Regions from separate parts of the Lelliottia sp. EB106-05-01-XG201 genome, predicted to be linked through region 2. Evidence: predicted binding sites of a transcription regulator. Region 2 holds the regulator's gene; the other holds the start of a gene.
The links. Region 2 encodes CRP, which controls carbon source genes, mostly activating them, when cyclic AMP is high. Its sites were predicted from a motif close to ATGTGANNNNNNTCACAT; they were not measured.
Positions count from the first base shown of each region.

Region 1 (4,427 bases), 1.3 Mb from region 2:
TGAAAAATTATGGGTTATCCCACAAAGTTCACGCGAAGATAGCACTCCTGTGGATCCTTAAAAAAGTTTGAAACGGGACCAAAAAAAAGCCGACTCATGGTCGGCTTTTTCATATCGGGCATGTGTACTCAGGCAAGCGTACTGATGCGCGCCAGCTGCTCGAAATAATCCGGGAAGGTTTTCGCGGTGCATTTCGGATCAAGAATAGTGACCGGTGTATCAGACAACGCCACCAGCGAGAAACACATCGCCATGCGGTGATCGTTGTAAGTACCAATTTCAGCGACCTGCAGGTTGGCCGGCGGTGTCACGCGAATATAGTCTTCGCCCTCTTCCACTTCGGCACCCACTTTACGCAGCTCCGTCGCCATCGCGAACAGGCGATCGGTCTCTTTCACACGCCAGTTGTAGATATTGCGCAGCGTAGTGGTGCCGTTGGCAAACAGCGCTGCCGTGGCAATAGTCATCGCCGCATCAGGGATATGGTTCATGTCCATATCGATCGCGTTCAGCTCACCGCGCGTGCAAGCGATAAAGTCATCACCCCAGGTGATTTCGGCACCCATTTTTTCCAGCACGTCGGCAAAGCGAATATCGCCCTGAACGCTGTTACGACCGATACCGGTGACTTTAACGGTGCCGCCCTTAATCGCGCCCGCCGCGAGGAAATAGGACGCAGATGACGCATCGCCTTCCACCAGGTAGTTGCCCGGCGACTGGTACTCCTGCCCACCGCGCACCACAAAGCGCTGATACGCCTGGTTTTCAACTTCAACGCCAAAGGTCTTCATCAGATGCAGGGTGATATCGATGTAAGGCTTAGAAACCAGCTCGCCTTTGATGGTAATCACCGTATCCTGCGGGGCCAGTGGAGCCGTCATCAGCAGCGCCGTCAGGAACTGGCTGGACACGCTACCATCCACAGCCACTTCACCGCCCGTAAATCCACCGCGCAGGCGCAGTGGCGGATAATTTTCCTGCTCCAGATAATCAATGTGCGCGCCGCCCTGACGCAGGGCATCCACCAGATGGCCAATCGGGCGCTCCTTCATGCGTGGCTCGCCGGTCAGCACAATATTGTTGCTACCCAGACACAGCGCGGCCGCCAGCGGACGCATCGCCGTACCTGCGTTACCGAGAAACAGCTCAAGTTCTTCGGTCGTTTGCAGCGCTCCGCCGTTGCCTGTCACTTCACAACGCGTACGATCGGCTGACAGTGTGTAGTGAACACCTAACGCTTTCAGCGCATTCAGCATGTGGCGAACGTCATCACTGTCCAGCAGATTGGTGAGGACGGTGGTGCCGTTTGCCAGAGCAGCCAGCAGCAGGGCGCGGTTCGAGACACTTTTTGAACCAGGCAGATTGATGGTGCCATCTACCCGCGCGATCGGTTGTAACGTCAGGGATTCCATGAAAACTTAACTCTCAAATCAACATAATAAAAACCCCGAAGTCGGGCTTCGGGGGTGAAAAACTCGCGCGATTAACCGTGGCGACGTTCGAAGTCGACCATAAAATCAGTCAGCGCTTTGACGCCTTCGAGCGGCATCGCGTTGTAGATGGAAGCACGCATGCCGCCCACCACGCGGTGGCCTTTCAGCGCGTGCAGACCCGCAGCGAAGGACTCTTCGAGGAACACTTTGTCGAGTTGGCTGTCGGCAAGCTGGAACGGCACGTTCATGCGGGAACGGTTCGCTTTGGCCACGTCATTGCGGTAGAAATCACTGCCGTCAATCACGCTGTACAGCAGAGTCGCTTTCTGCTGATTAATCTTGTCCATTTGCGCCACGCCGCCATTTTTCTTCAGCCATTTAAAGACCAGGCCAGAAAGATACCAGGCAAAGGTCGGCGGGGTGTTGAACATGGAGTCGTTATCGTTCAGGACGGTGTAGTCCAGAATCGATGGACAGGCCTGATGCGCTTTACCTAACAGGTCTTCACGAACGATGACCAGCGTCAGCCCGGCCGGGCCGATGTTTTTCTGCGCACCAGCATAAATCACGCCGTAGCGGCTGACATCCAGCGGGCCAGAGAGAATAGTGGAAGATAAATCAGCGGTCACGATGACGTTGTCGCCAAAGTTCGGCTCTTCGTGAATGGCGATCCCGTCGATGGTTTCGTTCGGGCAGTAGTGAAGGTACGCCGCATTGTCTGACAGCTGCCATTCACTCATCGGGGTGACGCCACGCAGACCATCGACGGTGATTTTCGCGTCGATAACATTCGGGGTGCAGTATTTTTTGGCTTCTTTCACCGCACTGGCGGCCCAATAACCGGCATCAACGTAATCCGCTGTCGTTTTATCACCCAGCAGGTTCAGTGGAATGCCCGCAAACTGACCGCGCCCGCCGCCGTGGCAGAACAATACTTTGTAGTTCGAGGGGATATTCAGCAGATCGCGAAAATCCTTTTCTGCCTCTTCAGCAACCTGGATAAACTCTTTTCCACGGTGGCTGATTTCCATCACCGATGTACCAAGACCCTGCCAGTCGCAAAGCTCCTGCTGAGCTTGTTTAAGCACATCCGCCGGTAGCATTGCCGGACCTGAACTGAAATTAAAGACCTGAGCCATTTACCCTCACCACGCTTAAATTCATAAGTTATTACTGTGGATATCGGTTTTATCATTCAGTGACACGCGCCGCAATGTCTAAAACCAAGACCTCAGAAAATGTGCCCCCGGTCACACAAAACAATCTGCCAGCACGTTGTCACAAAACCGACAAATTGGCTGTCAGGTGACGCGTTTCGCCCGACTCACCTTCGTCCATACTGGATTTGCACAGCGAGGGCAGAGTTGGTGATCGCCTGGCTGCATCGCAAGCACATGGCTGCAGCGTCGACAGGCATACTCTCCCGCTTCGGGAACGGTGGTAAATCGTTCAACGTATTCATCCGGCAAAATGCAGAGGCCTGGCTTGACGTCGGCGTCGTCGTAGTAATAGACACTGATCTGCCCGTTGGTTTCCATGATCGCCAGCCGCACCTGCCCCAGCTGATCCACGCTGTTTAAGCGCAGCTCCATGAAAAACTCAAATTCCGTCATATTCGCGCTGCGAACTTTCTCCCAAGCCAGTTGGCCCTCTTCGACAATCACCACCGGTTTCCCTTCCAGCAGATCCTCGATTTTTTCACTTTTCGACATCAGCCACATCACCAGGCGATAGAGCAAACCCAGAGTGACAAACACGATCAGCACCGGAATCATCGGCACGTCGTCATAAAAGGCCACGTCACCCGCCGCAGAACCGAGGGTGAGGATGATCAGCACCTCGAAGAGCGACATCTGCCGTACGCCGCGCCGTCCGGTGATTTTGAGAAACAGAAAGACCAGAATAAAGGTATAGAGACTGCGCAACGCCACTTCGCCTAAAAACTCCAGCGGCACTTTGTCGAACGCCATCCGGTGAAGATCGAACGCTTTCATTTTTATTTGCCTTAACAGTAAGTTACTGTTGATAAGCATAGCTGACTCTTTTATTTTCGCTGTTCTCCTCGCGAAGATAGCGCCTGTCACGCAAAACCCGTATCATTGCGCGCTTTACGTACGATAAAAGTGATCGCCATGACTCAAACATTTATCCCCGGCAAAGACGCCGCACTGGAAGATTCCATCGCTCGCTTCCAGCAAAAACTGACCGACCTGGGTTTTAATATCGAAGAAGCCTCCTGGCTCAACCCGGTTCCTCACGTCTGGTCTGTGCATATTCGCGACACCGACTGTGCGCTGTGCTTTACCAACGGTAAAGGCGCCACCAAAAAAGCGGCTCTCGCTTCTGCCCTGGGTGAGTATTTTGAGCGCCTGTCCACCAACTACTTCTTCGCCGATTTCTGGCTGGGCGATACCATCGCCAACGGCCCGTTCGTGCACTATCCGAACGAAAAATGGTTCCCGCTGACGGAAGATGACGAGCTGCCAGAAGGCATTCTCGACGCGCGTCTGCGCAAGTTCTACGATCCTGATAATGAACTGACCGCCGGCATGCTGGTGGATCTGCAGTCTGGCAACGACGAGCGTGGCATCTGCGCCCTGCCGTTCACCCGCCAGTCTGACGATCAGACCGTCTACATCCCGATGAACATCGTCGGCAACCTGTACGTCTCCAACGGCATGTCCGCCGGTAATACCCGCAACGAAGCCCGCGTGCAGGGTCTGTCCGAGGTGTTTGAGCGTCATATCAAAAACCGCATTATCGCTGAGTCCATCAGCCTGCCGGAGATCCCGAGCGAGGTGCTGGCGCGCTATCCGGGTGTGGTGGAATCCATCGCCAAACTGGAAGCAGAAGGTTTCCCAATCTTCGCCTACGACGGCTCTCTGGGCGGCAAATACCCGGTGATTTGTGTCGTTCTGTTTAACCCGGCGAATGGCACCTGCTTCGCGTCGTTTGGCGCACACCCGGACTTCGGCGTGGCGCTGGAACGTACCG
Region 1 is NZ_JBYTDV010000001.1:3,049,818-3,054,244, forward strand. Features, by position in the region: gene aroA (3-phosphoshikimate 1-carboxyvinyltransferase) at 129-1,412, opposite strand; gene serC (3-phosphoserine/phosphohydroxythreonine transaminase) at 1,484-2,572, opposite strand; gene AC3WS9_RS14385 (DUF421 domain-containing protein) at 2,735-3,427, opposite strand; gene ycaO (30S ribosomal protein S12 methylthiotransferase accessory factor YcaO) at 3,566-4,427, shown strand, end outside.
Region 1: the regulator CRP is predicted to act here: its motif matches at 2,672-2,689, upstream of serC (3-phosphoserine/phosphohydroxythreonine transaminase).

Region 2 (4,427 bases):
ATCGGCCCGTGGGTCAGCGTCTCTGGCGCTTCCAGAATGTTCGAATCCCCCGATTCTCCCGGCGCGTCGTACTCCAGACGCTGTTGACAGCGCTGCAATGCAATTTCACACGACTGCAAATACCGCTGCGCCAGATCTGGCGTCAACATGGTGTGCTCGCGCGCCAGCGTGGTCATGGCGTTGATATGCTCGACGATAAACTGGCTGTGCGTCACCCACAGCTTCATATCCGCCAGATAGTGCGAGTTAAAGCCCGGCTCCTGCATCGCCTGGTTCAGCGAGTTAAACAGGGCGTTGTGCGCCTGGTTGACCTTCATGCGCTGATAGGCCAGCGGCGAGGCTTTGGGATCGTCGCTCAGTATCAAACGAATCGCCTGCTGATCGGCTTCGAGCGCATCGTGGGCGTTCTGGCGTAACAAGCCGCTTTGCCATTGCGGCCACAGCCAGACCATGCCGCCGAAGGCGATCAAACAGCCAATAAGCGTATCCACCAGCCGCGCGACAATGTACTGCTCGCCGTTCAGGGTCAGGAGTTGCAGGGTATATACCGCCGTCACCGTAAACCCGACCATCGCCCAGCCGTAGTTTTTACGGATGATCAGATAGCCCACGAGCGTAATCACCAGCATTCCCGCCAGGGTGTAGCCGTCGGGAACGTGGAAGTGCAGCGTCACCCCGGCAATCACTAACCCGGCAAAAGTCCCGAGCGCCCGGTGAAGAATGCGCACTCGCGTGGCGCCATAGCCGTTCTGGGTGACAAACAGCACGGTCATGAGGATCCAGTAGGGCTTCGGTAAGTGCAGCGCGACACCCATCAGGCTCGCCACGCTGAGCATGACGCTGATGCGCGCGGCGTTGCGCAGGGCGGAGGATTTCAGCGACAGATAGCTTTTCAGCGCAGGCAGCAGCGGCAGACGTTTTTGCTTATCGGCCATCAGGTCGCGGGAGTAGAGCGGGCGCTGGGTGCGCAGCACGCGCGCGATGCGGCTAAAGTGCCATGCGCAGAACTGCCCGACCGGGTTATCCGGATGCTGGCGCGCGATTTTCTCCAGCGCTCCCAGCTGTTTATCCATGGTAAAGCGCGTCGGGTAGCGATGATACAGAATATCGTCCGCCAGCACGCGCAGGCGAGCCGCGACCGTCTGGGCGTTCCAGCGGATCACCGCCTCGGCGTGGCTGCGCTCCACCAGCTTTTGCACCTCCTGCGGGTGATGCAGGCTGACGGAGATATGCTCCTGCAGATCCAGCCCGACCTGGAAGACGCGCAGCAGGCGTTTGTATTCATGATTTTTATTGGCCGCCAGCATGTGCAGCTGCTGATAACACTGGCTGATGAGATCGACCACTTTTTGCTGGCGCGACAGCAGCGGCGGCAGGGACTTTTCCGGGTCCGTGTGCTGCGTCAGCAGGGTGTATTTGGCTTCGCAATATTCGGCGAGCTGGACGTAGAGCAGGCTCAGGGATTCGCGCAGCGGTTGCTCTCGCCACATCCAGAACCAGAACCAGTTAAACAGCCCGTACCACAGCGTGCCGGCGGCATAGATCAGCAGCGGCTCCCAGACGGGCATATTTCCGGCGAGACTCAGCGTGAAAATGGCGGCAATGAGCGATGCGGGCAGCAGGCGGGCGTGAAGCGCGCTGATCTCCGCCGTGACGCCCAGCGTCATCGCCAGCACGGTCAGAATGAGCGGCAGCGGGATATCGCGCGCCAGCAGCAGCTGCACGGCGAGGCTACATCCGGCAAACAGGCAGCCGCCGATAATCAGACGTTTGAAAAAGCGTTTGTGGGGAGTATCGAGACCGGCAATGTTGCAGCAGGCGGGGACGAGAGAAAACAGCAGCCCCTGTTGCAGATGGCCCAGGATCAAACCAACGGCCACGGGAAGACATAACACCAGAGTTTGACGTAGTGCGTAGTTAACTTCCGGGTGATAAATCAGCCTGCGCCACATAGTCGTCAGAGACAAAAACGGCGTGACATCTTGCGATGGCACGCCGGATTTTGCGGAATTAACGGGTCCCGTAGACCACGATAGTTTTACCGTGAGCGGAGATCAGGTTTTGATCTTCCAGCATTTTCAGGATACGACCTACGGTTTCGCGAGAACAGCCCACGATCTGACCAATTTCCTGACGGGTAATTTTAATTTGCATACCGTCCGGGTGGGTCATGGCGTCAGGTTGTTTCGCCAGGTTCAGCAGCGTCTGCGCGATGCGACCGGTGACGTCCAGGAAGGCGAGGTTGCCCACTTTCTCGGAAGTGACCTGCAGGCGGCGAGCCATCTGCGAAGAAAGGCGCATCAGGATGTCCGGGTTCACCTGGATCAGCTGACGGAATTTCTTGTAGGAGATCTCAGCGACTTCACACGCGGTTTTCGCACGCACCCAGGCGCTACGTTCCTGGCCTTCTTCAAACAGGCCCAGTTCACCGATGAAATCGCCCTGGTTCAGATAAGAAAGGATCATCTCTTTCCCTTCTTCATCTTTGATCAGCACTGCCACCGAGCCTTTGACGATGTAATACAACGTTTCCGCTTTTTCACCCTGGTGAATCAGCGTGCTCTTCGATGGGTACTTATGAATGTGGCAATGAGACAAGAACCATTCGAGAGTCGGGTCTGTTTGCGGTTTGCCAAGCACCATGCGCTGTTATCCTCTGTTATAAGCTGTCTCAGAGTCAAAATCGCATCCTGACTCTGGGGTTGCAATCGAATTCTTACCCGTACCTGGGAAGTGGCTGTCGCACTGTTCGCAGCCAGTAAAGTTTGATGTCCTCTGCATACATGTGTAACGTCAATGTATTACTGTAGCATCGAGACTGTTTTAGCATAGCTTTAGCCGCGTGTCTCCTGGTGTCTCGCTTCAGCATGATGCAGGTCGCCTTCCGTTGCGAGAATTGTAACGCACGCGTAATCTGTTCATAAAAATGCAACTTCGGAGTTAATAAAAATGCAAGCGCGTGTGAAATGGGTTGAAGGTTTAACGTTCCTTGGCGAATCCGCTTCAGGGCACCAGATTTTGATGGACGGTAACTCCGGAGATAAAGCGCCAAGCCCGATGGAAGTGGTGCTGATGGCGGCTGGCGGGTGCAGCGCAATTGACGTGGTGTCGATTCTGCAAAAAGGCCGTCACGATGTGACCGACTGCGAAGTGAAGCTGACCTCAGAGCGTCGCGAAGAAGCGCCGCGTCTGTTTACGCATATCAATCTGCATTTTATTGTCACCGGTAAAGAGCTGAAAGATGCCGCGGTGTCCCGCGCGGTGGATTTGTCTGCGGAGAAGTACTGCTCTGTGGCGCTGATGCTGGAAAAAGCGGTGAAGATTACCCATTCGTATGAAGTGATTGACGCTTAATTCGTTGGCGGGTGGCGCTTCGCTAACCCGCCCTACGTTCGTGCTTTTGTAGGCCGGATAAGCGCAGCGCCATCCGGCATCAAACCTCAGGCGATCTTCTTGCCTTCCATCAACCGCTGCACCAGCGGCATCATGATCAACTCCATCGCCAGCCCCATCTTCCCGCCCGGCACCACCAGCGTATTGATATGCGAAATGAATGAGCCCTGCAGCATCGCCAGCAGCCACGGGTAATCGATGCCTTCCAGGTTACGGAAATGGATCACCACAAAGCTTTCATCTAGCGAAGGAATGGTTTTCGCCGCAAACGGGTTAGAGGTGTCGACTGTCGGAACGCGCTGGAAGTTGATGTGGGTGCGGGAAAACTGCGGCGTCAGGAAGTTAATGTAATCCTCCATCGAACGCACCACCGAATCCATCACCGCTTCGCGCGAATGGCCGCGCTCGCTCATGTCGCGGGTCAGCTTTTGAATCCACTCCAGATTGACAATCGGCACCACGCCGACCAGCAGATCCACGTGGCGCGCCACGTCATGCTGCGGCGTCACCACGCCGCCGTGCAATCCTTCGTAAAACAGCACGTCAGTCGGCTCCGGCAGGGGCTGCCACGGAGTAAATGTGCCTGGTACCTGATTCCAGGGTACCGCTTCGTCGTAGGTGTGCAGGTACTTGCGCGACTGGCCTTTGCCCGTGTGGCCGTAGTCCTGAAAGGTTTGTTCCAGCAGGCCAAAGTCGTTGGCGTCTGGCCCGAAGTAGCTGATGTGCTTGCCTAAATCGCGGGCTTTGCGGATAGCCATGTCCATTTCAGGACGGGTGAAGCGATGAAAGCTATCGCCCTCCACCTCGGCCGCGCGCAGGTTGAGCTGCGCGAAGATCTTGCGAAAAGCGAGGCTGGTGGTGGTGGTTCCCGCACCACTCGAACCCGTGACGGCAATAACCGGATGTCTGGCGGACATAGCAACTCCCTGAATGGAAAGATGGAACAATCAACCGCGAAACTGATTGCGCGGCATGATGTTGACCGTTTCGTGCAGTTCAGACCACACCAGTAACACCTCGCCGCTTTGTAGCTG
Region 2 is NZ_JBYTDV010000001.1:4,325,418-4,329,844, reverse strand. Features, by position in the region: gene AC3WS9_RS20315 (YccS/YhfK family putative transporter) at 1-1,952, opposite strand, end outside; gene crp (cAMP-activated global transcriptional regulator CRP) at 2,011-2,643, opposite strand; gene AC3WS9_RS20305 (OsmC family protein) at 2,950-3,354, shown strand; gene AC3WS9_RS20300 (phosphoribulokinase) at 3,441-4,310, opposite strand; gene AC3WS9_RS20295 (YheU family protein) at 4,341-4,427, opposite strand, start outside.